Regions from separate parts of the Anaerocolumna sp. AGMB13020 genome, predicted to be linked through region 1. Evidence: predicted binding sites of a transcription regulator. Region 1 holds the regulator's gene; the other holds the start of a gene.
The links. The regulator HrcA, encoded in region 1, represses chaperone genes, less so after heat shock. The targets are predictions, from matches to a motif close to TGTTAGCACTCNNNNNNNNNGAGTGCTAACA.
Positions count from the first base shown of each region.

Region 2: the regulator HrcA is predicted to act here: its motif matches at 4,058-4,088, upstream of R2R35_RS08520 (co-chaperone GroES).

Region 1 covers NZ_CP136910.1:5,488,777-5,504,803, forward strand. The annotation lists gene lepA (translation elongation factor 4) at 340-2,148, shown strand; gene hemW (radical SAM family heme chaperone HemW) at 2,376-3,560, shown strand; gene hrcA (heat-inducible transcriptional repressor HrcA) at 3,758-4,789, shown strand; gene grpE (nucleotide exchange factor GrpE) at 4,853-5,500, shown strand; gene dnaK (molecular chaperone DnaK) at 5,596-7,452, shown strand; gene dnaJ (molecular chaperone DnaJ) at 7,639-8,796, shown strand; gene prmA (50S ribosomal protein L11 methyltransferase) at 8,905-9,858, shown strand; gene R2R35_RS23180 (16S rRNA (uracil(1498)-N(3))-methyltransferase) at 9,887-10,657, shown strand; gene R2R35_RS23185 (cysteine desulfurase family protein) at 10,659-11,819, shown strand; gene thiI (tRNA uracil 4-sulfurtransferase ThiI) at 11,971-13,146, shown strand; gene R2R35_RS23195 (HPr family phosphocarrier protein) at 13,600-13,833, opposite strand; gene R2R35_RS23200 (MiaB/RimO family radical SAM methylthiotransferase) at 14,102-15,556, shown strand; gene R2R35_RS23205 (IreB family regulatory phosphoprotein) at 15,630-15,890, shown strand; gene ruvX (Holliday junction resolvase RuvX) at 15,991-16,027, shown strand, end outside.
Region 2 covers NZ_CP136910.1:2,156,360-2,172,386, forward strand. The annotation lists gene guaB (IMP dehydrogenase) at 1-595, opposite strand, end outside; gene R2R35_RS08510 (DUF6106 family protein) at 1,177-1,674, opposite strand; gene groL (chaperonin GroEL) at 1,973-3,595, opposite strand; gene R2R35_RS08520 (co-chaperone GroES) at 3,714-4,001, opposite strand; gene R2R35_RS08525 (response regulator transcription factor) at 4,646-5,332, shown strand; gene R2R35_RS08530 (HAMP domain-containing sensor histidine kinase) at 5,329-6,459, shown strand; gene R2R35_RS08535 (ABC transporter permease) at 6,548-8,878, shown strand; gene R2R35_RS08540 (ABC transporter ATP-binding protein) at 8,883-9,641, shown strand; gene R2R35_RS08545 (DUF6062 family protein) at 10,084-10,794, shown strand; gene R2R35_RS08550 (DUF2225 domain-containing protein) at 11,008-11,865, opposite strand; gene R2R35_RS08555 (glutamine--tRNA ligase/YqeY domain fusion protein) at 11,880-13,595, opposite strand; gene hisC (histidinol-phosphate transaminase) at 13,655-14,728, opposite strand; gene R2R35_RS08565 (pyridoxal phosphate-dependent aminotransferase) at 14,782-15,969, opposite strand.

The DNA of each region.
Region 1 (16,027 bases):
GATACCTTACACTTAAATGGCAGCAGTTGTCCCTAGGAAAAATTATACCACTGTTTGAGCACACAGCCCTACACTCATAAGACGTTCCAGCGAGTTTGGTATAATTTATCCTGCAAGGGACAGCTGCTGCCATTTTTGTGGAATTTGGTACCCTGAACAAGAAAATGGCTTCCTATAAGCCATGCGCCTCGTCCGTTACCAAAGACCCAATATTCAAGTCCACTTACCCTCTCTGGTAATCTAATCTGCTTGTCACTGACCTTTTCATATGCTATAATACCCATATTGACCGAAATTAGGAAAAAGGATCAACTCATTTTTGCAGGAGGAACTTAATAAATGATTGAACAAAGCAATATTCGCAATTTCTGCATCATTGCTCATATAGATCACGGCAAATCAACCCTTGCGGATCGTATTATAGAAAAGACAGGCCTGCTGACCAGCAGGGAAATGCAGGCACAGGTACTTGATAACATGGAACTTGAGAGGGAAAGAGGAATAACCATAAAAGCTCAGGCCGTCAGAACCGTATACAAGGCAAAGAACGGCGAAGAGTATATCTTCAACCTTATCGATACGCCGGGACATGTGGATTTCAACTATGAGGTATCCAGAAGCCTTGCAGCCTGTGAAGGTGCGATTCTGGTAGTGGATGCAGCGCAGGGAATTGAAGCTCAGACCCTTGCCAATGTGTATTTGGCGCTGGACCACAACCTGGACATTATGCCGGTTATTAATAAAATAGACTTACCCAGTGCGGAGCCTGAAAGGGTGAAAGCTGAGATTGAGGATGTAATCGGCCTGGAAGCACAGGATGCGCCGCTGATTTCTGCAAAAATAGGACTTAACATTGAAGAAGTATTAGAACAGATCGTAACCAAAATAGCGCCTCCCAAAGGAGATGTAACAGCTCCTTTGCAAGCATTGATTTTTGATTCAAAATATGATTCCTATAAGGGTGTTATTATTTTCTGCCGTGTCATGGAAGGAAAGATAACCAGGGATACCACTATAAAAATGATGGCAACCGGTGCAACAGCTGAGGTTGTTGAACTTGGAACCTTTGGCGCCGGACAATTTATACCCTGTGAAGAACTGACAGCAGGTATGGTAGGCTATGTAACAGCCAGCCTTAAGAATGTACGTGATACCAGAGTAGGTGATACCGTAACCGATGCAACAAATCCCTGTAAGCAGGCACTGCCAGGTTATAAAAAGGTAAACTCCATGGTTTATTGCGGTATGTATCCCGCAGATGGTGCTAAGTATCCAGATTTAAGAGATGCGCTTGAGAAACTCCAATTAAATGATGCCGCCCTTCAATTTGAACCGGAGACCTCTGCAGCATTAGGATTTGGATTCCGATGCGGTTTCTTAGGTTTATTGCATCTTGAAATCATTCAGGAACGATTAGAGAGGGAATATAATCTGGATATCGTAACAACAGCTCCGGGCGTTGTGTATAAGGTTCATAAGACAGACGGTCAGATTCTTGAAATAACGAATCCCTCCAATTTACCTGACCCTTCGGAGATAGAGATGATGGAGGAACCTATGGTAAGCGCAGAAATCATGGTTACCACGGAGTTTGTCGGTGCGATAATGAACTTATGCCAGGAGAGAAGAGGTATATACCTTGGTATGGAGTACATGGAAACTACAAGAGCGTTGCTGAAATATGACCTTCCATTGAATGAAATTATCTATGATTTTTTTGATGCCTTAAAGTCCAGATCAAAAGGTTATGCCTCCTTTGATTACGAAATGAAGGGATATGTACAGTCTGAGCTTGTGAAGCTGGATATTCTGATAAACAAAGAAGAAGTGGATGCTCTTTCCTTTATCGTACATGGAGAGTCAGCTTATGAACGCGGCAGAAAAATGTGCGGTAAGCTGAAGGAAGAGATTCCAAGACAGCTCTTTGAAATTCCCATTCAGGCAGCTATCGGCAGCAAGGTAATTGCCAGAGAAACCGTTAAAGCAATGAGAAAAGATGTACTTGCCAAATGTTACGGCGGCGATATATCACGTAAAAGAAAGCTGTTAGAGAAGCAAAAGGAAGGCAAGAAACGTATGCGCCAGGTGGGTAATGTAGAGATACCGCAGAAAGCCTTTATGAGTGTATTGAAACTGGATGAAGATTAGTAAGATTGTTGTAATTAATAAAATATTTCATTAAGTGAATTCTTCTGTTATAGTGATATTATTTGGTTTTCTTTTTTGAATGGTTAGATATGAGTACGAGTTACTCTCAAAAAAGGATTATTAAGAACCAGCTTAGATCACATAATCAGAAGAATTTTTGACTAAATTGTTAAAATGAATATTTATTGAGCTCAATAAGCACACAAACCGCGGAGGCTTACAGTTAAGTGGAAAAGAAAAAAGAGTTAGGCTTATATATACACATACCTTTCTGCGAAAGAAAATGCTACTACTGTGATTTTCTCTCAGCAGCAGCTGACAGGGGAACGAAAGCTGCTTATGTCGATGCTTTGATAAAGGAGATTAACAGCTACCGATATCTAAAGGAGGATTACAGGATCAGCACAATTTTTATAGGAGGGGGAACACCTTCTACTTTAATGGATGGAGAGCTGGTCCGTATCATGGAAGCGGTAAAGGACGTTTTTCAAATAGAAGACCGTTTTCTTTCCGATGAGAAAACGGTTAATGGACTGCCAAAAGAGGATTTTATTGAAGCTACCATAGAGGTAAATCCGGGAACGGTGAGCAGAGAAAAGCTCCTTCGATTAAAGGCAGCAGGCTTAAACCGTATCAGCATGGGACTTCAATCGGCTGATAACAAGGACTTAAAACTTCTTGGAAGAATCCATACCTATGAAACCTTTTTAGATACCTATAAGGCTGCCCGAGAGGCAGGCTTTCAGAATATTAACATTGACCTTATGTCTGCACTCCCCTGGCAGTCCTTACAGGACTGGATGGAAGTATTAGAGAAGGTTATAAGCTTAAGACCAGAGCATATATCTGCTTATAGTCTTATAATAGAAGAAGGGACCCCTTTTTATGAAAAATATTCGGAAGTTTCCTTTGATGATGAGCTGGACAGGGCGATGTACTGGAGTACCGCAGAGCGGCTTAAGGCTGCAGGATATGGACATTATGAGATTTCTAATTATGCGTTTGAGAACAGGGAATGCAGACACAATATAGCCTATTGGATCAGAAAGAATTACCTGGGAGTGGGGTTGGGGGCTGCTTCGTTAATTGAAAATAAAAGATTTCATAAGGAAGAGGATCTTAAAAAGTATCTACAGCAGGCAGGAAGTACGGACAGCCTGTCAATAGATACTGAACTGCTTGACAGGAAACAGCAGATGGAAGAGTTTATGTTCCTTGGCTTAAGGCTGATGAGAGGAATCAGCACAAAGGAATTTCAGGAGCTATTTGGGTCAAACATTGAAAGTGTTTATCGCATACCCATTGAACAGTCTGTAAGAGAAGGACTTCTTTCGGAAGAAAACGGGCAGCTTTTTCTGACTGCTAAAGGCATTGATTTAAGTAACACAGTTATGGCAAGATTTTTACTTTAGGGAAGTATTTTTCTGATTGATAAAGAGAAAACTACCTTGGTGAACACCATACAGGTTGAAGTAAGAATTATGCATAAAATATTGGATTTTTTTGAAAATAGCACTTGACAAAGTAAAGCTTAAGTGCTATTTTATGTATAAAGATATTAGCACTCTATTGAAGTGAGTGCTAACAATCGAAGAGTAGGAGGGATTCGATGGAACTGGATGAAAGAAAATTGAAGATATTACAGGCTATTATCCGAAATTATCTGGAAACCGGTGAGCCGGTAGGGTCAAGAACCATATCGAAATACACCGACCTGAATCTCAGCTCTGCCACTATTAGAAATGAAATGGCAGATTTGGAGGAGTTGGGATATATCATTCAACCCCACACCTCGGCCGGCAGAATACCTTCGGATAAAGGATACCGCTTATATGTGGATACCTTATTAGAAGATAAAACCCATGAAGTGGAAGAAATGAAGGAATTGATTCTTGAGAAAGCGGGTAAACTTGACCAGTTGCTGAAACAAGTGGCGAGGCTTTTGGCGGACAATACCAACTATACTACTCTGGTGACGAAGCCGCAATACCGAAGCAAGAAGGTAAAATTTATTCAGCTGACGGAAGTAGATGCAACACATATCCTTGCTGTTATACTCGTGGAGGGTAATGTAGTTAAGAATAAAATCATTGAAGTAACCGAATGCCTGAATAAAGAAATCATATTAAAGCTTAATATTGTATTTAACACTTTCCTTCAGGGATTAGATCTTACAGAGATCAACATGTCCCTTATACAAAAGATGAAGGAACAGGCAGGGAACTACAATATGCTTGTCAGCCATATATTGGATGCCGTAGCAGAAGCAATCAGTGAAGAAGATGATGTGGAAATCTTCACAAGCGGTGCCACCAATATATTGAAATACCCGGAATTAAGTGATGTTGATAAAGTGATGGAGTTAATAGACACCCTGGAAGAGAAGGAACAGCTATCCGATATCATCATCAATAAACTGGAAGCACCGGAATCAGGAGGAATACAGGTCTATATAGGCAGTGAGACACCAGTAAAGTCCATGAAGGACTGTTCGGTTGTTACTGCTACCTATCAGATAGAAGAAGGTGTATATGGCAAGATTGGTATCATAGGACCCAAGCGTATGGATTATGAGAGAGTAGTAAATATATTGCATACCCTTATGGCGCAATTAGATGATATATTTAAGAAGAAGACTTAGCATAGTCTTAAAACCTAACAGAAGGAAAGGCGGTTTGTATAAGTGGAAGATAAAACAAATTCTATGGATGAAACCTTAAAAGACCAGGATATCAATCCTGATGTTTCAGAAGATACCTTAGAAAAAAAAGAACAGGAATCTGATGTGGCAGCAGAAGATACAGACACTGCAGAAACAGTTGAGGAGTCCGACGCAGAAGATACAGAAGAAGATGGAAAAGACGGACAGAAATCCGGAAAATCCTTCTTTCGAAAAGACAAAAAAGAGAAAAAAGATAAGAAAGATTTAAAGATTGATGAATTAAACGACAGGCTGATTCGTAATATGGCTGAGTTCGATAATTTCAGAAAACGTTCCGAGAAAGAAAAATCTCAGATGTTTGAAATTGGAGCAAGAGATATCATTGAGAAAATACTTCCTGTCATCGATAACTTTGAACGCGGTTTAGGTGCCATTTCGGAAGAAGAGAGAGAAAGTGCTTTTGCACAAGGTTTTGAGAAGATTTATAAGCAGATGTTCACAGCTCTTTCAGATGCAGGCTTAAAGCCCATAGAGGCAGTTGGTAAACCCTTTGACCCCAATTTCCATAATGCAGTGATGCATGCGGAAGATCCGGAACAGGGCGAGAACCTTGTTGCTGAAGAATTCCAAAAAGGTTATATTTACAGGGATGTTGTAATTCGTCACAGTATGGTTAAAGTAGTAAACTAATACAGAGGCAGCTAGTGAGCTTATATGGTTCACTTTCATAAATAGTAATATATCAAGAAAAATAAAACACTTATAATAGAAGGAGGAAATTTATCATGGGTAAAATAATTGGAATCGATTTAGGTACCACAAACTCATGTGTAGCAGTAATGGAAGGCGGAAAGCCCGTAGTTATTGCAAATACCGAAGGAGCAAGAACAACTCCCTCCGTAGTAGCTTTTACAAAGACAGGAGAAAGATTAGCAGGTGAAGCCGCTAAACGTCAGGCAGTAACAAATTCCGATAAGACAATCTCTTCCATTAAGAGACATATGGGAACTGATTATAAAGTTACAATCGACGATAAAAAATATACTCCTCAGGAAATTTCCGCAATGGTACTTCAGAAATTAAAAGCGGATGCTGAAAGCTACCTGGGTGAGAAAGTAACAGAAGCTGTTATTACGGTTCCTGCTTACTTTAACGATGCTCAAAGACAGGCAACGAAAGATGCGGGTAAGATTGCAGGACTTGATGTTAAGAGAATTATCAACGAGCCTACAGCTGCTGCTTTGGCATATGGCCTTGACAACGAACATGAGCAGAAAATCATGGTTTACGATTTAGGTGGTGGTACCTTCGACGTTTCCATCATTGAAATTGGAGATGGTGTTATTGAAGTATTAGCTACTTCCGGTGATAACCGTCTAGGTGGTGATGACTTTGACGATAAGATTACCAGATATATGATCGAAGAATTTAAAAAGACAGAAGGTGTTGACTTAAGTCTTGATAAAATGGCACTTCAGAGATTAAAAGAAGCAGCTGAGAAGGCTAAGAAAGAGTTATCTTCTGCGACTACAACAAACATAAATCTTCCTTTCATCACTGCAACAGCAGAAGGTCCCAAGCACTTCGATATGAACTTGACAAGAGCTAAATTTGATGAGCTTACACATGACCTGGTGGAGAGAACAACAGTACCTGTTCAGAACGCATTAAGAGACGCCGGACTTACAGCTTCTGACCTTAAGAAAGTACTATTAGTAGGTGGTTCTACACGTATACCTGCTGTACAGGATAAAGTTAGACAGTTAACTGGCCAGGAAGCTTCCAAGACCTTAAATCCCGATGAATGTGTTGCTATTGGTGCTTCCATTCAGGGTGGTAAATTAGCAGGTGATGCCGGTGCAGGAGATATCCTTCTTCTTGATGTTACTCCACTGTCCTTAAGCATTGAGACTATGGGTGGTGTGGCTACCAGATTAATTGAAAGAAATACAACTATTCCTACTAAGAAGAGTCAGGTATTCTCAACAGCCGCAGATAATCAGAGCGCAGTTGATATTAACGTTGTACAGGGTGAAAGACAGTTTGCCAAAGACAACAAGAGCCTTGGACAATTCCGTCTGGATGGAATTCCACCAGCAAGAAGAGGTGTTCCTCAGATCGAAGTTACCTTTGATATTGATGCCAATGGTATCTTAAATGTATCAGCTAAAGATTTAGGAACAGGAAGAGAACAGCATATCACAATTACCGGAGGTTCTAACCTTTCTGATGCAGATATCGACAAGGCAGTAAAAGAAGCTGCTGAATATGAAGCACAGGATAAGAAACGTAAAGAAGCAGTAGAAGTTAGAAATGATGCAGATTCTATGATATTCCAGACGGAAAAGGCTTTAACTGAAGTTGGTGATAAGATTAATCCTGATGATAAGACAAAGGTTGAGGCTGACTTAAATCACTTAAAAGATTTACTTCAGAAATCCAATCCGGAAGTTATGTCCGACGGCGAAGTAGAAGATATCAAAGCTGCGAAAGAGAAATTAATGGAAAGTGCTCAGGCTTTATTTGCTAAGCTTTATGAGCAGTCACAGGGCGGTCCTGCACCTGATATGTCAGGCGCACAGGGCGGTGCAGATGCTTCTTACGGAGATGATGTAGTAGACGGTGACTACAGAGAAGTTTAAATTTAATTGTTAGTTACAAAACGTCCTTAAAGTTTTTGCTTGACGATTGTATCATAATTCATTAAAATATGATTTGACTTGTCGAATCGGAGAAAATGCAAAAGTATTACAATAGGCAGTCGAAGGACTGCCTATTTCTCAATATAGAGAATAGAGGTTGTTTTATTTAGGAGGATGGATTAGAGCATGGCAGATAAACGTGATTATTATGAGGTCCTTGGAGTATCCAAGACTGCAACAGAGGATGAAATAAAGAAAGCATACAGACAGCTTGCCAAGAAGTATCATCCCGATGCGAATCCGGGGGATAAGGAAGCAGAAGTAAAATTTAAAGAAGCTTCAGAGGCGTATGCAGTATTAAGTGATGGAGATAAGAGAAGGCAATACGACCAGTTCGGTCACTCTGCTTTTGACGGCGGAGCCGGTGGCGCTGGTGGATTTGATTTTACCAACATGGATATGGGGGATATCTTTGGAGATATTTTCGGAGATCTGTTTGGCGGCGGAAGAACCAGAAGAGCCAGTAATGGCCCCATGAAGGGACCTAATGTCCGTGCCGGTGTAAGAATAACCTTTGAAGAAGCAGTAACTGGCGTTGATAAAGAATTAGATATTAACTTAAAAGAAGAGTGTACTACTTGTAGCGGCTCTGGTGCAAAACCGGGTACCGGAACAGAGACCTGCAAAAAGTGCGGTGGAAAAGGCCAGGTAGTATATACCCAGCAATCCTTATTCGGTATGGTTAGAAATGTTCAGAGCTGTCCTGATTGTAATGGAACGGGTAAGGTAATAAAAGATAAATGTACCGTTTGTTATGGCAGCGGTTATGTGAACAGAAAGAAGAAAATCCAGGTATCCATTCCGGCAGGTATTGATAATGGGCAAAGCATCCGTATCAGGGATAAGGGAGAACCAGGAGTTAATGGTGGCGAAAGAGGAGATCTGCTGGTTGAAGTTACTGTGACACGTCACCCTATATTCCAGAGACAGGAATACGATATTTTCTCAACTGCTCCTATCTCTTATGCAAAAGCTGCCCTTGGTGGTGATGTTAAGATCAGCACAGTAGACGGTGATGTACTCTATACTGTAAAACCTGGTACGCAGACCGATACCAAAGTAAGGCTCAGAGGAAAGGGAATACCTACACTTCGTAACAAACAGGTCAGAGGTGATCACTATGTAACGCTGGTAGTTCAGGTACCTACAAAACTCACAGCTGATCAGAAAGAACTGCTCCAGAAATTTGAGGAAGCAATGGAAGGCAAGAGCGAGACGGAGTCCCACGAAGGTGATAAGGAAAAAGAAAAAGGTAAAAAAAAGTTTTTCGGAAAAGATAAATAAAATCATACAATAGCAGCATTTATCAGTATATCTAACAGCAATCTGCAAAGGAGCAAGGCTGTGAGAGGATATTGGAGAGATGCTGCTTAAGTCAGGAGAAAACAAGAAATGAAATGGGTAAAACTCACTCTTAAGACTCTCACAGAAGCAGTAGAGCTTGTAAGTGACATGCTGATGGAAATGGGTATAGAAGGAATAGAGATTCAGGATAATGTTCCCATAACCGAAAGAGAGCGTAAAGAGTTGTTTATAGACATTCTTCCAGAACTTGATGTATCCAATCATGAGGCATTTATCAGCTTCTATCTGGAGGAAGAAGCCGATGTTGATGCAACTGTGAATGCTGTAAAGGAAGGACTTGCAGAGATATCACAATTTGTTGACACCGGCGCTGGTGAAATCGAGATCTCTGTGACAGAGGACCTTGACTGGATTAATAATTGGAAAGCTTTCTTTAAGCCTTTTCGTTTAGAGGATAATATTGTTATTAAACCAACCTGGGAAGTCCTGACGGATAAAAGAGAGGGAGATATTGTCATCGAACTGGATCCGGGAACTTCTTTTGGAACCGGTTCTCATGAGACTACCAAGCTGTGTATTCTGGCCTTGAGGAAGTATTTAAAAGCCGGCATGCAGGTACTTGATGTAGGTTGTGGCAGCGGAATCCTTTCAATTATTGCATCCAGACTTGGAGCTGAAACCGTCCTTGGAACGGACATAGACCCTCGTGCTGTGGAAGCCTCTGCAGAAAACACAGAAGTGAATGGGCTTACAAGGGAAAAAGTATCCTTTATAAGCGGTGATATTATATCCGATGAGGAAATTAAGAAAATTGCAGGATTCGAAAAATATGATATAGTAGTAGCAAATATTCTTGCAGATATCATTATTCCCTTATCGGGAAAAATTGGTGAACATCTAAAAAAAGGCGGACTTTTTATTAGTTCTGGAATTATCAATACAAAAAAGGAACAAGTGCTCAGCGCCATAAAGAGCAATGGTTTTGAGGTACTCGGCGTGGAAGAGATGGGAGACTGGGTATCTGTAATTGCAATAAAATAAGAGCTTTGATAACGGAAGGGTTAAAGACATGCACCGTTTTTATGTACAGGAGAATCAAATAAATAATGGGGCCGTAACCCTGACCGGAGAAGATGTTAATCATATAAAGAATGTCCTCCGAATGAAAGCCGGGGATGAAGTGGTTCTCTGCAATGGCAAAGGCAGGGATTACCATTGTGTCATAACGGAATTACAAAAAGATGAAGTATTGTTGAAGGTCATCAAAGAGTGGGAGGCAGACACAGAATTAAGAGGTAAGATTTACCTCTTTCAAGGCCTGCCGAAAAAGGATAAAATGGAATTGATTATTCAAAAATCCGTAGAACTTGGAGTTTTTGAGATTGTACCGGTTATGACCCGCAGAACTGTAGTTAAATTAGAAGATGAGAAGAAAGAGCGTAAAAAGCTTGAAAGATGGCAGGCGATTGCAGAAAGTGCAGCCAAACAGTCCCGCAGGGGGATTATACCTCGTGTAACGGAAGTATACTCCTTTAAAAAAGCTTTGGAGTATGCTGCTAAAGTAAATATAAAGCTGATGCCCTATGAAAATGAAAAGGGTATATCCTACACAAAAGAAATCCTTAATCGTATCAGCAGCAATGAGAGTGTAGGAGTATTTATCGGTCCGGAAGGCGGATTTGAAGAGAGTGAAGTGGAGACAGCCAAAAAAAATGGATTTATTCCTGTCAGCCTTGGAAAAAGAATTCTTAGAACTGAGACGGCAGGGTTAACAGCACTCTCTCTTTTGATGATGCAGATGGAAGGTGAAGATTCAATTGGATTAAGGAATGAGGTTTAAGATGGAGATATATTTGGATAACGCCGCAACTACCAGACCCTATGATTCCGTCCGAAGCATTATGCTGGAGACCCTGGATACAGCTTTTGGTAATCCCTCTTCTATGCACGGAAAGGGTTTTGAAGCGGAGAGATATGTAAAAGAAGCAACGGATATTATTGCAAAGAGTTTGAAAGCTGATCCCAAAGAAATTATATTTACTTCCGGAGGGACGGAAAGCAATAATCTTGCCTTAATAGGAGCTGCTTCAGCTCTTAAGAGAAGAGGAAATCATATCATTACTACAATGATAGAGCATCCTTCGGTACATAACCCAGTCCTTTTTCTGGAAGAAAACGGATACCGGGTAACTTATGTACCCGTTGATTCCATGGGAAGAATGAAAGAAGAAGAATTACTGGAAGCCGTAGGGGAAGACACCATACTGGTTTCCTTTATGTATGTTAACAACGAAGTTGGTTCTATTCAGCCCATAAGTGAAATGAGCCGTAAAATTAAAGAAAAGAATCCTAATGTTTGTATACATGTTGATGCTATCCAGGCCTATGGAAAATTTCGTATTTATCCTGCCAGAGAAGGTATTGACTTACTCTCAGCCAGCGGACATAAAATCCATGGTCCAAAGGGAGTGGGCTTTTTGTATGTAAACAGTAAGGTTAAGATAAAACCCGTGTTATTTGGCGGGGGACAGCAAAGAGGAATACGCTCTGGAACAGAAAATGTGCCGGGAATTGCAGGCTTAGGCCAGGCAGTAAAGGAAGGCTTAAGTCATCAGGATGAAATTGTTACGAAATTATACGAAATCAAAGCGTATTTTATTGAAAGACTGAAAGAAATAGAAGGAACTTTTGTAAATTGTACAGAGGAGAATATCAAAAAAACAGCTCCGCATATTTTAAGTGTCAGCTTCGAAGGAATAAAGAGTGAAGTTCTTTTGCATGCTCTGGAGGATAAGGGAATTTATGTTTCAGCAGGCTCTGCCTGTGCCTCCAATCATCCGGGACTAAGCGGCACGTTAAAAGCTGTAGGGTTAAGGAATGATTTACTGGATTCCACAATAAGATTCAGCTTCTCAGGATTTACAACGATAGAGGAGGCCGGACAAGCTATCGAGGCTTTGAAAGAATTGGTGCCGGTATTACGGAAATACAGCCGCCGTTAACAACTGGCCGCGAAAAGTATCACAAAAGTAGAAAAGAAGGCTGTGATATTTGGAAGTGGAAACTTTACGGTTAAGAAATTCTGAGGGAATACCGCCGTAAGGTGCTTTCAACTGATATAGTGCCGTTAAACGGCAGAATGCGAGGATAATAATGTATAAAGCATTTTTGATAAAATATGCGGAAATCGGAATCAAAGGTAAAAACAGATATATTTTTGAGAATGCCTTAAAGGATCAGATAAAGAATGCCTTAAAGGATCTCGGAAATTTTCTGGTGTCAAAAGAACAGGGAAGAATCTATGTTGAATGCCCTGATGAATTTGATTACGAGGAATCTGTTGAGGCCTTAAAAACAGTATTCGGAATTGCCTGGATCTGTCCTGTCATGATAGTGGATACCATTGAATGGGAAGATTTAAAAACTGCTGTAGGTGACTATGTTGACGAAAGATACCCTGACAGGAATTTTACCTTTAAGATGGAAGCAAAGAGAGCAGATAAGAATTATCCTCTGACGACACCTGAGATGTGTATGAAAATGGGTGGTTACCTGCTGGACAGATTTCCGGAATTAAAGGTGGATGTTCACAATCCTCAGGTACGTATCATGGTTGAGGTCAGAACCCGTTCCTATGTGTATTCCGAAGTAATTCCAGGTCCCGGCGGTATGCCAGTTGGAACCAGCGGTAAAGCCATGCTGCTTCTTTCTGGTGGTATCGACAGTCCTGTAGCCGGCTATATGATAGCAAAAAGAGGCGTTGCAATTGATGCAGTCTATTTCCACGCGCCCCCGTATACCAGTGAAAGAGCGAAACAGAAGGTAGTAGATCTTGCGAAGCTTATTTCTCGTTATACCGGCCCTATTAAGCTGCATGTAGTTAATTTTACAGATATTCAGCTCTATATCTATGAGAAATGCCCTCATGAAGAGCTTACCATTATTATGAGACGTTATATGATGCGTATAGCTGAAACGATTGCAGAAGAATCCGGCTGTCTCGGACTCATAACCGGTGAGAGCATCGGCCAGGTGGCAAGCCAGACTCTTCAGAGCCTTATGTCCACCAACGAAGTCTGCAATATGCCGGTATACCGTCCATTAATTGCTTTTGACAAGCAGGATATCGTGACTATTTCGGAGAAGATAAACACCTATGAGACATCAATATTGCCTTATGAGGACTGCTGTACTATATTTGTGGCCAAGCATCCGGTAACAAAACCCAGCGCAAAGGTTATCCGTCATTCAGAGAAGCTGCTGGAGGAAAATATTGAAGCAATGACCAAAACGGCTCTGGAAACAAAAGAAATTATTATGATCAAGTAATATAAGCTTATATCAAATGGAATCTGATTTCAGATGAAAGGCAGTTCTTTTGCTCACATATATCCATTGAAGGAACCTGTTCTATGATTCAATGAACCTATGAGATAGCTTATAGAGAGTTCGTATTTGAATTCATAGGAACAGAATATAGCCGTACAAATAACACTGCCGTATAAATCATACTGCCGTATAAATCATACTGCTGTATAAATCATATTGCTGTATAAATCATACTACCGTATAAATCATACTGCTGTATGATAATACCTTTTAAAAATAAAACTGCTGCAGCCGGATTGACTGCAGCAGGTGTACTAAGGTATCTGAATAAGTATATATACCATTAGGAAGCTTCAACTCTGTGAGTTATGATATCACAAAGTTGAGTAGATAGTTTGGAGGAATAAAAAGAGGATACCTAAGTATCCCCATTAAGTAACCCCTGACCTTTAATTATTCAACAATGTAAGGACTTAAAACGCTAAGAATCTTTTCTACGCTTTCTTCGTTATGAATATTTAAATCAATGGGTTTAGATAAATCCAAACTGAAAATACCCATGATTGATTTTGCGTCGATTACGTATCTTCCAGAAACTAAATCAAAGTCAGTATCAAATTTAGTAACATCGTTTACGAAAGATTTAACCTTATCAATTGAATTAAGAGAGATTTTGACTGTTTTCATATAAACTCCTCCTTTATAATGGATTTAACAGGAATATATCAATTCATACTAATTGTGGTATAATACAAAAAGATATTTATCCTGAAAGATATGCTTTACCTGAATTGGTAACTTATCTTTATACAACTATATACTACAAAATCGTTATTTAAAAGTCAATATACAAAGTAAATAAAAAAATCCGCGGACAAGGACACTTTGCACTAAGAGGCAGCGGCATTTGTAAAACCTTATGCATATCATATAGAAAGACAGGGAATGGATATAGATGGATATTAGTAATTACGAGAAAAATAACCGAAAGACAGTTGCATTTCTTACTCTCGGCTGTAAAGTTAATTCCTACGAAACCCAGGGTATCAAAAAGCTTTTTGAGGAAGAGGATTACCGTGTAGTTGAATTTCATGAAAAAGCAGATGTTTATGTAATCAATACCTGTACAGTAACTAATATAGCAGACAGAAAATCACGTCAGATGCTTCATAAAGCCCGTAAAATGAACGAAGATGCCATTGTTATGGCAGTAGGTTGTTATGCTCAGGCTGCTGGTGAGCAGCTTAAGGAAGATGAAGCTATTGATATAGTGGTAGGAAATAACAGAAAAAAAGATATCATTCATATATTAAAAGCGTATATTGATGATAATACTATAGATAGTGTGATTGATATTTCCGGGAACATTGAGTATGAGGATCTGGAAATACTGGATGTATCAGAGAAGACCAGAGCGTATATAAAGATACAGGATGGCTGCAATCAATTCTGCTCCTATTGTATCATACCATATGCCAGAGGCAGAGTACGAAGCAGATTCAGCAAATCTATTTTAAGAGAAGCCAGGAACCTGGTGGAAAAAGGATACCAGGAAGTTGTCCTGACAGGAATTCACCTGTCCTCCTATGGAATTGATTTTAAGAAGGAAGGGACCTTGGAGACTGCTGCTGTCAAAGCGGCAGATATTCGTGTGCCAGAAGAAGAGCTCGACGGACTGGAGGCTTTTATCAGGGAACCTGGCGATTATGAACCGGGAACTAATTACTATCTTCTGGAGCTGATAAAACAGCTGAATCAGATTGAAGGGCTGAAAAGAATCCGATTGGGTTCATTAGAGCCGAGAATCGTAACAGAAAGCTTTGTGAAAGGTTTGTCTGAACTGGAAACGATCTGCCCTCATTTCCACTTATCTCTTCAGAGTGGCTGTAACAGCACCTTAAAAAGGATGAATAGAAAGTATACCACAGAAGTATACTTAGAAAAGTGCCTGCTGCTAAGAAAATATTTTGCGAATCCAGCTATAACAACGGATATTATTGTTGGGTTTCCGGGTGAAACTGCAGAGGAATTTGAACAGACCAAGGAGTATCTGCGAAAAATACAATTCGCCCAGATGCATGTCTTTAAATTCTCACCCAGAAAAGGTACCAGAGCTGCGGATATGGCAGATCCGGTAAAAGAAGAAACAAAAGCAGAAAGAAGCAATCAGCTGCTGCACCTTGCAGAAGAGATGTCAGAGGACTATAAGAGAAGCTTTATAGGTAAGGCAGAGAAGCTTCTGGTAGAAGAAGAAACCATAATTGAGGGTGAAACCTATCAGATTGGCCATAACGAAAGATACCTGAAATTGGCTGTAAAATCCGAAAAAAGCCTTACAAATCAGATACTTACCGTTAAGGTACAGGAATTTCTTAACAAAGAAATGATGTTTTGTGAAAGTATGGATTGAAATTTGCGAAGTTTTATATTAATATATAAGTAAATACATTGTGCGAAACAGTATCAGCAAAGGACGTGAAGTTATGCAGGAGATTAACAATACACAGTTTTTTAAGGTTCAAAAGGAAAATGAGATATCTGTAAGAGAGATTATTTCTGCCGTATATACAGCCATGACGGAGAAAGGCTATAATCCGGTAAATCAGATTGTTGGCTACATTATGTCCGGGGACCCTACCTACATAACCAATCATAATGGTGCCAGAAGTTTGATTATGAAAGTAGAACGTGATGAAATTCTGGAACAATTACTGAATGATTACATTGACCGTAACCTTAAATAATATGTCAGAAGCCAGAAAGTCCCTTTCTTATGAGGGATTAAGGGGCGTATTCGAACAGGAAGGATTATTATACCGTTTTGTATAATAAAATTTATACAGTATGAGAATTATGGGATTGGATTACGGCTCTGTAACAG
Region 2 (16,027 bases), 2.5 Mb from region 1:
TATCTTTTATCGTAATCAGACCGGATAAGTTACCATCTTTGTCTACAATAGGAAGTTTTTCTTTTCTTGCAGCACCAAGAATTTTTTTTGCTTCTTCAAGTGTAATGCCAACCGGTGCTGTAATAAGGCCTTCTGAGGTCATGCTTTCCTTTATTTTCTTGGAAAAGTCTGTCTCAAATTTAAGATCACGATTGGTAATAATACCAACCAGACGTTTTCCTTCAGTTATAGGAACACCTGATATTCTGTATCTTGCCATTAATTCATTGGCATCTTCTAAAGTATGTTCTGGAGACAAATAAAAGGGATCTGTAATAACACCACTTTCGGATCGCTTAACCTTATCCACCTCTTCTGCTTGCCTGGCAACTGACATATTCTTATGGATTACACCGATTCCACCCTGTCTTGCCATTGCAATGGCCATTCTGTGTTCCGTTACGGTATCCATACCAGCACTCATCATTGGTATGTTTAATTTGATCGTCTTCGTCAGATAAGTTGAAACATCCACTTCATTGGGTATTACTTCTGAAAAGGCTGGTACCAGTAGGACGTCATCAAAGGTAATGCCTTCACCGATTATAGTTCCCATCTTATTTTCCTCACTTTCTTTTCTGTTAGCAATTATTATTTTTAGTTAATTTTTAAAAGTATAACGAATTAAATTATGCTTGTCAACAAGAAAAAAAAGTTTTTGTCTTTGCTACAAATACACCAGAGCACGAATGTCCTCACTATAAACACATTCGTCTTTCTATACTGAACAGATAATTTTTACTTATATTCTTTCTAATTCTGACTTTCAAGATTCGCTTTTTCAAATTACCTTCTTTCAATTACTTCTTCTTAAAAAATAAAACATAATAAATTGTTTATCAGACCTTTTTGCAGAAACCTTTCGGTGCCTTCAGCTATCCATTCCCGCCTTCATCGATATCCATATATTACTCATGCCCTTTCGGTTATCTGAACCTGGAAGCAATTATAGAATGATTTCTTTCGTCACAAAAAAATACCCGAAAGACCTTGTCATAAGACACCGTCCCGGGTACATTTCTTAAGCTTTCGTTATTACCTATATATATCTGTACTTATTTCTCTGTGCAAAATCTTTTTTGTAATGTGTAACGAATACTCCATTGCTTTCGATCAATTAACTGTTAAAGTCAAAGACTAATACTGCACAAGTTTTCTGGGGTTCTTCATCTTGATACAATTTAACATTTTCTCATTCGGCTCAAATAAGATCTTTAAGTTCTTCTCACCCTGACGATAAATGATTACATAAGGGGTAGTTTCCTTATTGCCGGAAGAGAAATCCTTCACATCGCATTTAATATGATTATAGCTATCCAAAGCATGGGAACCCTGAGGAGCCATTACTTCTACCTGCTCGAAATCAATTTTAAGAGCATTCTTTCTCTTGGATTTACCCATGATCTTATCAAAATCCAACTGTCCGTCACAGTATACATACTCATATTCTAAACTAAGTCTCGGAAAGAAATAAAAAATACCTACTATCACGATAGCCGCCACAAATAACATGATCTGGTTGCTTAATGATATAATAAATAACAGAACAGCTGCAAATATCAATAATATTCTTATAGCATATGTCCCAGCAGTTTCCTTTCTCTTGACTCCTGCCTCTGCATATAACTCGTTCATTTTTATGCCTCCTAACCTTATTTTATGCCATAATCCTATTATACATTTTGTCAGAATTATAATAACAGGTTGCTGACCTATCAGCTTTTTTACCGAACGGCATGTCTTTAAGCCCATTATACTAAAAAAACTCACAAAGGAAAAGCCTTAATAGCAAAATAATTCTAATATCTTTATAAAAAGTTATAAAAAATTCAAGAAAAACAGTAACTAAAAAAGCTGTTTGAATTCTTGTATTAAGAAATTCAAACAGCTTTCTGGTAATTATCGTATATTTATTTATTGGAAGAGCTGGAAATTACATCATTCCCATTCCGCCGGCACCTGCAGGCATTGCTGGCTCATTGGATTTTATATTAGCAACTACAGATTCTGTAGTTAACAGAGTTGATGCAACGCTAGTAGCGTTCTGAAGAGCGCTTCTTGTAACCTTGGCAGGATCTAAGATACCAGCAGAAACCATATCTACATAAGCTTCTTTCAGCGCGTCAAAACCAACGCCGGGTTCTTTCTCTTTTACCTTGCTGGTAACAACGGAGCCTTCAAGACCTGCATTGGATACGATGCAGTGAAGAGGCGCTTCCAGAGCTTTCAGTATAATATTAGCACCTGTCTTCTCGTCTCCTTCTAAAGTAGCTGCTAATGCAGCAACATCTTTGGAAGCATGAATGTAAGCAGAACCACCACCTGCTACGATACCTTCTTCAACAGCTGCTCTTGTAGCTGCAAGAGCATCTTCCATACGAAGTTTCTTCTCTTTCATTTCTGTTTCAGTAGCAGCACCTACACGGATAACAGCTACACCACCTGCTAATTTAGCAAGTCTTTCCTGTAATTTCTCTTTATCGAATTCAGAAGTAGTTTCTTCAATCTGAGCTTTGATCTGAGAAATTCTTGCATCGATATTGTTCTTCTGTCCTTCACCATCAACAATGATAGTGTTTTCTTTCTGAACTTTTACGGATTTTGCACGGCCTAACTGATCAAGAGAAGTCTCTTTCAGATCAAGACCTAAATCGTCGGAAATTACTGTACCGCCTGTAAGAACAGCGATATCCTGAAGCATTTCTTTTCTTCTGTCGCCATAGCCAGGAGCTTTTACTGCAACAACGCTGAAAGTTCCTCTTAACTTGTTAACGATTAAGGTTGTTAATGCTTCACCTTCGATATCTTCAGCTATGATTAAAAGTCTAGCACCAGACTGAACGATCTGCTCTAAAACAGGAAGTATATCCTGAATATTGGAGATTTTCTTGTCTGTGATCAAGATATATGGATTGTCTAAATTGGCTTCCATTTTGTCCATGTCAGTTGCCATGTAAGCAGAGATATATCCTCTGTCAAACTGCATACCTTCTACCAGGTCAAGCTCGGTCTTCATAGTCTTGGATTCTTCAATTGTGATAACACCGTCATTGGATACTTTCTCCATAGCGTCTGCTACCATTTCACCAACGGAATCATCACCAGCGGAAATTGCTGCAACTCTTGCAATCTGCTCTTTGCCGTTAAGTTTAGAGCTCATTTTTAAGATAGCGTCAACTGCTGTATCAGTAGCTTTCTGCATACCTTTTCTTAAGATAATAGGATTAGCACCTGCTGCCAGGTTCTTGATGCCTTCATTGATCATAGCCTGTGCAAGAACAGTAGCTGTAGTTGTACCATCACCTGCAACATCATTGGTCTTTGTTGCAACTTCTTTTACTAACTGAGCTCCCATGTTCTCAAAAGCATCTTCTAATTCGATTTCCTTCGCAATGGTAACACCATCGTTTGTAATTAAAGGAGCACCGTAGGATTTATCAAGTACAACGTTTCTTCCCTTAGGTCCTAATGTAACTTTAACTGTATTTGCTAATAAATTAACGCCACTTTCCAGAGCTGCTCTGGCTTCTGCACCATGTTTAATTTCTTTTGCCATTTTAATAACCTCCTAAATTATTCTTAAATAATCGTAAACTTCCTATCTGGTTAGATACAACCATACACCAAACGTACCAAAAATATTTTGGCAATGTGTGATACGAAATCTTTTATAATTAGTCTTCTACAACAGCAACGATATCGTTTTGTTTTACAACAATGTATTCCTGATCCTCTAATTTAACCTCAGTTCCGGAATATTTAGAGAAAATAACCTTATCTCCAACCTTAACCTGCATAGTTACTTCTTTCCCGTCTACAACACCGCCGGGGCCTACTGCAATAACTTCCGCCTGCTGAGGTTTTTCTTTTGCCTGACCAGGTAAAACAATACCTGATTTTGTTGTCTCTTCAGCAACAAGCTGCTTTAAAACCACTTTGTCTCCTAAAGGCACTAATTTCATTTTCATTTCCTCCTTATGATATCAATATTTCATTAAAAAAGGCATATTTTGAGTTTTATTAGCACTCGCTTCTATTGAGTGCTAACCGATAAACATATATTAGTAAATTTGCATTTATAATGCAACTATACTTTCCGCTCAAAAACAGGTAAAATAGGCAAATACATTAATATAACTCTCAAATAATCCTCTTATCTCATTTTTTCTCACTTTTTTAAAATTTTATCAGAGCATTACTACTATTATATAGGAATAATCGTCTCATAGCAATCTTCAATTACATGATTTAACTATTATTTACCACCTATTCAATTCTATTCTATATTTCTTATAGGATAATACAGTCTTATATCAAAAAGTAATCCCAACTTTTTGATATCCTCTTATGACTGACAGAAAAGCACTCGGTTTAGGGCAAAAAATACTTACCTAAATGAAAGACCTCCGTTGACCTCTTAGGTAATTAACAATATAATGTCTTTGTTTCAGCAGGTAATTACTGGGTGATTATTTTAGTGTCAGGCAATAAATGAAATAATAAATCTTAAGGTAATGTTAAGGTTAACCATGTTTAATTGAAAGGTAGGGTTACTATAATGAACTTACAGCTTGAGGGTATGATGAGAAAGAAGAGAGGTGAAACCATGAGCAAAACTATTCTGATTGTAGATGATGAGAAAGAAATTCGTGAGCTTTTGCGATTATATATAGAAAAGGAAGGCTATATTGTAATACAAGCTGAAAATGGATTGGAAGCGCTTAAACAGTCCGCATCCGTGCGAATTGATCTGGCTGTCATTGACATTATGATGCCTGAGCTTGACGGTTATCAGCTAATCAAAGGGTTGAGAGCGCGCAGCAATCTTCCAATTATCGTTGTGAGTGCCAAAACGGAAAATCATGAAAAAATACTGGGACTTGACCTTGGTGCGGACGATTATGTGACAAAGCCCTTTGACCCTTTGGAGGTCACTGCCCGTATCAAAGCTCAATTACGCCGTTATAATGGGGGTACGGGGGATTACGAAACAGATTTACTGACAGCAGGCGAACTGAGCTTGGATATTTCCGCTTGCATCCTTCGCTTTGGCAGTGAGACAATCCCTCTTACCGCCACGGAATTTAATATGATGAAGCTGTTGATGCAAAGTCCCGGCCGCGTATACACCAAACAGCAGATTTATGAAGCTGCATGGCAGGAGGCAACTATTGTGGACGACAATACCGTGATGGTCGCTATCAGCAAGCTGCGCAGCAAACTTCCTGACCATGACTCAGTATCCATTGGAACCGTCAGAGGCTTAGGTTATCGTCTGGAGGTGCGTACTTGAAGAAAAAGCTTAGTTTTAAAAAAGTCATCATGCGAAGATTCGTAAGCTACATCATCGGAATTGCACTGACACTTCTGCTATTGGAGCTTCTATTCAGTCTGTTTACCTTAAGTAACGGGATGAACTTCTCAGAACTAGCATCTTCCCCTCTGGCCGAAGGGACGAAACCCCTTCAAATCATACTTTCCGTTATCTGGATTCTTGTCACTGTCGCAGTTTATTCTATAGGAATTGTCCTTTTTGGGCGCGGAATCAGCAGGAAAATCATGGAGCCCGTTCAAAAAATGGAAGAAGGTTTCAAAGAGGTTACGGCCGGCCGTTTGGACACTAGACTGGAATTTGAAACAGAGACGGAATTTGGCGAAATGCGGGATGCCTTCAATTATATGGTGCAAAAGCTGAAAGACTCGGAAGAAAAACGAATGACAATGGAAAATGAGAGGATGCAACTTTTCTCCCATATCGCACATGATTTGAAAACCCCCATGACAACGATTTCCGGCTATGCAGGGGCCTTGGCAAACGGTATGGTGGATGACCCGGACAAACAACAGGAATACCATCTGGCAATCAAAGCAAAAGCCGGGCAGATGAACCAATTGATTGACCAGCTGCTTTCCTACTCCAAGTTGGGCACACCGCAATACCGCATGAATTTTGAAAAGGTAGACTTAGTCGAGCTACTTCGTGCATCTTGTGCCACTTTGTTTGGCGAAATTGAAAGCAAGCAGATGAACTTGGAACTGCGGCTACCAGACAAACCTGTATATTACCTGGTGGATTCTTTGGAAACTAACCGGGCCATCAGTAATCTGCTGACAAATGCAATCCGCCATAACCCTGTGGGCAGCTTATTGTCCGTGGGGCTAATGGATGAACCAGGCAGTATTCAGATTCAAATTGCCGATACCGGAACAGCTATCCCGAAGGCAATCGCTGGGAATCTGTTCGAGCCTTTTGTTTCCGGCAGTGTTTCAAGAAGTACCAGCAGTGGTACGGGACTTGGGCTTGCCATTGTGAAAAAGGTGATGGAACAGCACTCCGGTGAGGTCTACGTAGTGGATGCCCCCGCTCCTTTTACAAAAAAGTTTGTCCTGAGCTTTCCAAAAGCTTCCGGACACAGATAAACGAAGGGATAAGTGCTAATAGTTTTGTCCTGTGTAATTCTAAAGCAAAACCTGTATACACAAAACATATACAGAAAAGGGGGTATATATGTATTATAAAATGATTAAGAATGATATCCGTAAAAGTAAGCTGATTACCATCACAATAACAGCGTTTATCCTCATTGCTGCCATGCTTACTGCTCTGGCTGCATCACTGACCTTAAACCTGTTCGGCGCTATCGACAATATGCTTCTTTCGTCAAAATCGCTTCATTACATGCAGATGCACACAGGCGACGTAGATATGGAACAGTTACATAGCTTCGCGGATGCCAATGACAGCGTAGAGGATTATCAGGTATTGGAGTTTCTCAACATCGAAGGTGCGGATATTGTCATCGGGGAGGATACCCTTGCCGGAAGCATACAAGACAACGGTCTTTGCGTGCAAAGCGAGAAGTTCGACTTTCTGCTTAACTTAAATGGTGATGTCATACATCCCACAGATGGTGAAATCTATGTCCCCATCTACTACAGGCAGGAAGGAAACGCAATGCTTGGGGATACGGTGACCATCCACGGAATTTCCTTTACCATCGCTGGTTTTTTGCGTGATTCGGTTATGAATGCGGCGCTGGTAAGCTCCAAGCGGTTCCTTGTGAACCAGGCAGATTTTGAAAGAGTCCGTGTATTCGGGCAGTTAGAGAATCTTATTGAATTCCGGCTGAACGCGGACGTTTCCTTCCCGGCTTTTGAGGCTGCCTATCAAGGCGCGGGGCTCCCGGCAAACGGCCCTCCCCCTATCACTTATACGCAGGTGAAGATGATAAATGGTATTACGGACGGCATCATGATTTCCGTGCTGATGCTGATTGGAGCCCTTGTGATCCTAATGGCATTTTTGTGTATTCGCTTTACGTTATTGGCCAAAATAGAAGAGGATTATAAGGAAATAGGTGTCCTTAAAGCGGTTGGAATGCGAATATCACAGATTAAAAAACTCTATCTTATGAAATACGGCGCTATTTCGGGTGCGGCCTGTATGCTGGGTTTTCTGGTTTCCCTTCCACTCCAGGCTCCTTTCATGAAAAATATCCGATTGTACATGGGTGAAAGCGGTAACCCGCTACCCGGCCTGTTTTGCGGACTTTTGGGGGCGGCGCTAATCGGCGGGAGTGTCATGTTGTATGTAAACAGTGTATTGCGACGCTTCCGTAAAATATCCGCGATGCAGGCGATTCGATTCGGTGCACCACAGGAAAAGTCGAAATCATCCAGAAACTTTCAACTGAATAATAACAGGCTTTTTTCCAGGAATATCTTTCTTGGAATCAAGGATATTGTTTCCCGGAAAAAACTGTATGTCACCATGTTGATGGTTCTGGTCGTTTCTTCTTTTCTTATGGCTGTTCCTCAAAATATCAGCAGCACAATTTCTGCGGAGAACTTTATCACCTACATGGGTATGGGCATTTGTGACGTAAATATCGGGGTGATGCGAACACAGGTAGAGGACGTACTGGGAAAAGCGGCGGAAGTTGCTGACATGCTGGCAAAGGATGAGAATGTTGAAAAGTATGCTTTGTTCACCGGTATGATGTTAGACCGAAAAGCAGACAATGGGACGAAAGAGAAACTGCGGGTGACATTTGGTGACTATTCCGCCTTTCCCATAACCTACTCCAGAGGTCGTGCACCACAAGCAGAAACAGAGCTCGCCCTCTCCGTCCTCAATGCCAAAGACCTTAATAAAACCCTCGGGGATGAAATTATTTTAATCGTTAACGGTACAGAAAAACACCTGACGGTCTGTGGAATTTACTCTGATGTCACCAATGGCGGGCGAACAGCACAAGCCACTTTTGCCGCAGAGCATGAAGAGATTTTAAGCGTTGGAATTGCGGTTACCTTTCGCGACCGCCAAAGTGTAAAAGCAGCAATATCACAGTACAGGGAGCAGTTTCTCTTTGCAAAAGTTACCGGCATTAAGGAGAGTATTGGGCAGATGCTCGGCTCTATGCGAGACGCCATCCGGATTGCTTCTGTTGTTGCTGCCATAGTAACTGTCCTGCTAACACTACTGGTCACTGTGCTGTTCTTTAAAATGCTGGTGGCAAAAGACCGGTATCCCATCGCCATTCTGAAATCAATGGGCTTCACCAGTGCAGACATACGCTGTCAGTATCTTACACGCTCCATTACTGTGCTGGCACTGGGCTTAATCATCGGTACCATTCTGGCAAACACGCTGGGAGAGCTTGTCGGCGTGGCAATCATATCTTCCTTTGGTGCAACTACCTTTCATTTTATGGTAAATCCCTGGTTTGTCTACCTCGGTTCACCTCTGCTGCTCACAGGTTGCGTTGTCACTGCTACCATGTTTGGAATTTCCGGTATCCAGGCATTAAAAATTTCACAGCATATGAAGGAGGCTTAACATAATGAATAATATCATTACTGGTAAAAATCTCGTAAAAATCTTTGGCAAGGGTAAAGAACAGGCAAAGGTATTGAACGAAGTAAATGTAGAAATAGCAAAGGGTGAATTTGTTGCTGTAATGGGGCCGTCCGGTTCTGGGAAATCCACACTGCTGTTCGTGCTCAGCGGCATGGATGAGCTAACAAGCGGATCTGTTAAATTTGGAGATACCGAACTAGCGAAGCTTCGTGAAAATACGCTTGCGGATATTCGCAAGACTCAAATGGGTTTTATATTTCAACAGCCCACAATGCTTAAAAACCTGAATCTTTTGGATAATATCCTTCTCCCTGCTACAAATGAAGGCAAAAAAGATAAAGCAAGTCTTACGCGAAAAGCGAAAATCCTAATGAAGAAAACGGGGCTTGACGGACTTGAGAGCAGGGATACCACGGAAGTTTCGGGCGGACAGCTCCAACGGGCCGGAATCTGCCGAGCCCTGATGAATAGTCCTAAGATTCTTTTTGCCGACGAACCGACCGGCGCACTCAACTCAAAATCGGCAGAGGAAATCATGGGATTGTTGGTGGATATCAACAAAGAAGGCACTGCCATATTACTTGTAACCCACGACGCGAAAGTCGCAGCGAAAGCTGACAGGGTTCTGTTTATGAAAGACGGAAATATCGCTGCTGAACTTACGCTTCAAAAGTTCAACGACAGGGATACGGAGAAACGAAGGGAAAAGGTACTCACCAGGATGGCGGCTGTGGGTATATAGGCGCAATGAAATATCATAAAAAGACCTGGACACCAAACTCACCTCGGCTTGTATATTTCCGCCCAAATGAAATAGGATAGAGCTATGGAGGTAATATGTATGAACGATAGAAAGAAAAAAAACCATCAATTGGGGCTCTACATACAGGAAAGGATGATAAACAAAAATGACCATCTGTATATTGGTGAGTCGGACGAGGGGTGAGCTTTCCATCCTCCACAGTGAGATTACAAAATTAATGCTGCGACTCCGCGAGTAAAATGAAGCACTAAAAAAAGAAAATATTATTGGTACGGGCAATTCCTTTTGAATCCTCAGTGCATTGAGTAATCCAGCTTGTACAATTTCTTCCTGCATGCTATACTCTTAATAAGTATTTTAACCCTCTCGGTTTCATGCAACATCTGCAACTTAGAATTGAAAGGAGTACAAAAGCATAGAAATGAAAGAAAAATTATACACCATACCGGTTAACGATGCCTTTGACAGTGAATGTGAATGTCCTGTCTGCTTTATGCGAAAAACCCTGGAAGATAACGCAGTAGAATTTACCATGGGCCCAAGTTATATGGAGGACGATGTTAGAGCAGAAACGGATAAAATCGGTTTCTGTAATTATCACCTGGGCAAGATGTATGAGAATCAGAATCGTCTGGGTCTTGCGCTTATGCTGAAGACTCATATGGATAAAACAATAAAGGATCTGGAGCAGATATCTCTTAAAAAAGTAAAAGGACCCGGGTTATTCAAAAAGAATACAGAAGCCTCTCCTGTAAAAGAATACACAGATAACTTGAAAAACTCCTGCTATATCTGCAATAAAGTCGAGAATACCTTTAAACTGTATATAACCACCTTATTTTCTTTGTATAACAGCGAAGAATCCTTCCGCCAGAAATTCAAAACTTCGAAGGGTTTTTGTAACACCCATTTCGGTCTGCTCCATGAGGCTGCTCCTAATCATTTAAGCGGAGATAAGTTCGATAACTTCCTGAAAGAATTAAATCAGGTGTATTTAGAGAATATGAAACGAGTACGGGATGACCTGGAATGGTTTATTGATAAATTTGATTACCGCTATGTCAATGAACCCTGGAAGAATTCAAAGGATGCATTGCCAAGATCCATGACCAAAACCAATAGCACGCTATAAGATATAAAACAGACCGGCGGCAGGATATCCAGCTATAAGTAATAGCTTAAGATATTCTGCCGCCGGTCTGTTCTGTCAGTCTATATTTAAATAAACCACTATAAATAAACTTCGTAATCTTTTACCTTATTCTTAAAAAGTGTCTTATTTAACCTCTTTACATCTGAAACGATTAATGAAGAAACTTGATTTGATAAATGAATTAAAAATGATCTATGCATTCTCTTCATCCAGTTTGAGCATATCTTTTAATTCCCTTGCCTTAGACTTAATACGCTCATTGGCATCTCTGGAGATAAGAACTCTTGAAATCCATCTGCTGGATTCCTCCAGTCTGCCGCTTCTTCTAGCCAGGTCAGCTATCAGATACATCATGGTATTCTCATCCATACCGCATAAGGGAAAGGATTCCTTTGAGAAAGCTTCCATAAATCCATCACAGGCATTTTTGATAAATTCAAACTCTTCTTCATGAAGATTCTTGATTTCTTTCCTGATTGCCTCTGTCTGCTCCTGTTCTGCTAAAGATTCTGCCTTTCCTCTAAGCAGCCAGGCTGTCTTTAAACAGGTGTAAGCCCTTTCGCTGATTTTTCCTTTTTTTACAATGGTATTTACTAAAGCTAGCTTATGCCTTGCAATTGCTTCATCATAGGAAAGCACTTCTCCTTCAGCAGCCAGGCCTTTGAAGGATGCTGATATATTTTCCTTTATCAGCTTCGCCTGGGGTGAGGTCATATAGTTATAGAACCTGTTAAGCGCTGCATAACCGCAATGAGGGCATGCTATAACATCATATTTAAGAGAATCCATATGCTGATATTTGGGGCGTAAGTCCGTATCAGCGGAGATTAACTTAACCTTACCGGTTTTTACAGTTTTTGTCTTGAAGCTTTTATCACAAACAGGACAGTTAAAGGATTTCTCAAAGATAAAATCAGATTCCACTACCTGAACCTTCTCTTCACCGTTACCCTGCTCTGCCTTTTTCGCTTTTTCATCTGTTGCATATACATCCAGTCCGGACATTTTACCCAGACCAAATTCCTCTAATCCTGAAAATATATTAGCCATACTACTCTCCTCCTTTACTCAGGCTTGTATGAACTCTTTAAAGACACAATTCTGTTAAATACCAGATTTTCTTCTGTCGAATCTTTTGAGTCCACACAAAAATATCCGTTTCTTAAAAACTGGAAACTGTCATAAGCTTGTGCCCCTTTTACACTTTGCTCGATACGGCAGTCTCTTAATACTGTAATAGAGTTGGGGTTTAAATTCAGACTTCCGTCTTCATTATATACCCCTTTCTCTTCATCGACAATATTTTCATATAACCTTACCTCAGCTTTTACAGAAGTTGTTGCCTCCACCCATTGGATGGTCCCCTTCACTTTTCTGCCGCTGAAACCGGACCCGCTTCTGGTCTCCGGGTCGTAGGTTGCATGAACTTCGGTTACGGTTCCATTTTCATCTGTTACATAATCTGTACAGGTAACAAAATAAGCATTCATAAGCCTTACTTCATTGCCCGGGAACAGACGAAAATATTTCTTTGGAGGTTCTATTTTAAAATCTTCTCTATCAATATAAAGCTCCCGGCTAAAAGGAACCATCCTCGTACCCATCTCTTCATTTTCCTGATTATTGGATACTTCCATCTGTTCCACCTGGCCTTCAGGATAATTTGTGATAATTAACTTCACAGGGTCCAGAGCCGCCATAACGCGAGGTCTTTTAAGCTTTAAATCTTCTCTGATACAATACTCTAACATGGAATAGTCCACTGAGCTCTGGCTCTTAGAAACACCGCAAAGCTCCATGAACATCTTAAAGGATTCCGGCGTAAAGCCTCTTCTTCTTAAGGCACTGATGGATACCAGTCTTGGGTCATCCCAGCCATCTACGATTCCATCCTCTACCAGCTTCTTTATGTATCTCTTCCCGGTAATTACGTTGGTAAGATACATTTTTGCAAACTCTATCTGTTTTGGAGGATTCTTATATTCCAGCTCCGTAACCACCCAGTCGTATAATGGTCTGTGGTCTTCAAATTCCAAAGTACAGATTGAATGGGTAACGCCTTCTATGGCATCTTCAATTGGATGTGCGAAATCATACATAGGATAGATACACCATTTGTCTCCGGTGTTATGATGTGTCATTCTGGCAATACGGTATATAATCGGATCTCTCATATTAATATTAGGAGAAGCCATATCTATTTTTGCTCTGAGCACCTTGGAGCCATCTTCATATTTGCCGTCTTTCATCTCTTCAAACAGCTTCATATTCTCTTCAATGGTCCTGTCCCTGTAAGGACTTACCTTGCCCGGCTCCGTTAAGGTTCCTCTGTATTCTCTCATCTCTTCTGCTGTCAGATCACAGACAAAAGCTTTTCCTTTTTTAATCAGCTTAACTGCACCTTCATACATCTGTTCAAAGTAATCTGATGCAAAGAATAATCTGTCTTCATAATCTCCGCCAATCCACTTAACATCTGCTATAATAGACTCTACAAATTCCGTTTTTTCTTTGGTGGGATTGGTATCATCAAAGCGTAGATTGAATTTTCCGCCATATTTCATAGCCAAACCGTAGTTCAGCAAAATGGACTTGGCATGTCCAATATGCAGGTACCCATTAGGTTCAGGAGGAAAACGTGTTACTATATTGGTACAGCGTCCCTCTTTGATGTCTTTTTCGATTATCTGCTCAATAAAATTCTTTGAGACAGTCTCACTTTCAGCCGGATTCATCTCACCGTTTATTTCTGTGGTTTTGATGTCTAACTCCTTATCCATGGCTGTGTTCCTCCTTTTATCTGGTAAAGTAATAGCTAGTTTATAATAACATAACAAGGTTAATTAGTCAAAGTTGTGACCTTAAGTATTTCTGCCAGGGCAGCCAAAAATGTCTCCATCTCCTGGTCCGTTCCTATGGTAATTCTTAGATGGTTATTAATCCTTGCCTTGTTAAAATAACGTACATATATATTCTTTTCCCTCAGTGCCATAAATATTTTTTCGGCGGGAATTTCTTTATGGGAAGCAAATATAAAATTCGTTTTGGAGTCTGGCATGGAAAAACCAAGTTTTATTAATTCCTCCTTTACCCAGGCTCTGGTATTGATTATTTTATCCAGCATCTCCTTGTGATAAGCCTGGTCCTTCACAGCCTCTGCTCCGTACAAAAGAGAGGGCAGGTTCATTGTATAGGAATTGTAGGAATATTTCACATCATTCATGGCCTTTATCAAAGCGGGTGCACCAAAGGCATAACCGATTCGTATACCTGCCATGGAATAGGACTTGGAAAAGGTCTGCACCACCAGCAGGTTTTCAAATTCCTCTAACAGCGACAGCGCACTCACTCCGCCAAAATCGATATAAGCCTCATCTACAATAACGACGGTTTCTCGATTATTTAATAGTATATCCCTTATTGCTTCTAATTCCATACACAAAGAAGTCGGTGCATTAGGGTTGGCTATAACAATCCCACCGTTCCTCCTGTAATAGTCTTCTTTACGAACAGAAAAATCTTCCTGCAAAGGCAGTGTTACATAGGGAATCCGGTATAAGCCTGCCCATACTTCATAGAAAGAATAGGAGATATCCGGAAAAAGAATAGGTTCCTTTGCGTTAAAAAAGGTAAGGAAAGCTGTTCCCAATACATCGTCCGAGCCAACTCCTACAAAAATCTCCTCCTTCTTCCTTCCATAAGCTGCACTTAAGGCTTCCGTCAATTCACTGGAGGTAGGGTCCGGATAAAGCCTTAACTTATCCATATTTAATTCCTCCATCGCTTTCTTAACCTTAGGTGAAGGCGGATAAGGATTCTCGTTGGTGTTTAATTTTATCATTCCTGGTACATTAGGCTGTTCTCCCGGAACATAGGGTACAACCTTTCTGAAATACTGTTCCCACTGGTTCATAGTGACCTCTTTTCTTTCACTGGGTATGCTGTCGGAGCATTCTACAAGGTATTTTACAGGTTATATTCATCGTAAAGCTTCTGAAATCCCGGTAAGGCTCCTTCTATGCTGCTCTTTCCCACACAGTATGCTATGCGGCAATATCCCGGGCAGCCAAAGGCAGAGCCGGGTACTACAAGAATGTTATATTTCTTTGCCCTCTCACAAAAAGCTTTATCATCCTCTTCTAGTGTCTTAACGAACAGGTAAAACGCTCCTTGCGGTTTCACACAGGAATAACCATACTCTATGAGACTATTGTAGAGCAGCTCCCTGTTCTCGTTATATACAGAAACATCTACTTCTGAATCCAGGCATTTTGCAACCACTCTCTGAATAAGAGAAGGAGCGTTAACAAACCCAAGTATTCTATTGGCAACATTGGCTGCTGCAAATACTTCCTCATAATCATCTGCTTCTGTTGGTATTACAAGATATCCGATACGCTCTCCCGGAAGAGACAGTGATTTACTGTAAGAATATCCCACAATCGTATTCCTGTAGTATTTCGTAATATATGGTACCTCTACCTCTCCATAAACAAGCTCCCTGTAAGGCTCATCGGAGATCAGATAGATAGAAGTATTTAACTCTTCCTGTTTCTTTTCCAATACCCTTGCAAGCTCCTTAATGGTTTCCTCGGAGTATACTACACCTGTAGGATTATTCGGTGTATTCACAATAACTGCTTTTGTCTTTGGTGTAATCTTTTCTTCCAACTCTTTCAGATTGGGCATGAAGGTCTGTGTATCAGGGCTGATTACTACCAGCCTGGCATCATAATTATCTGCGTAATTTCTATACTCTCCGAAAAAAGGAGCAAAGGTTATTATTTCTTCCCCTGGATTTATTAGCGTCTTTAATATTACATTTAATCCGCCTGCTGCACCAACGGTCATTAAGATGTTCCCTGCATGAAATGAGGTACCATGGCGTTTGTTTAAGAAGTCTGCAATTTGCTCCCTTACGTCTTCATACCCGGAATTGTTCATGTATCCGTGCACCATGTTGGTATCTTCATGGGTTATAATGTCTATTACTGCCTCTCGTACGGAAGCAGGGGGTACCACACTGGGGTTTCCAAGGCTGAAATCAAATACATTCTCTTTTCCGTGAATCGCTGCCAGTCTTTTTCCTTCTTCGAACATTGCTCTGGTTATTGAGCTGTTCTTTACCATAACACTCATCTTTTCAGAAATCATAGATAACCTCTTTCCTTTTTATGTGTCTCATTGTATTTCTTATCAGTATAGCATACTG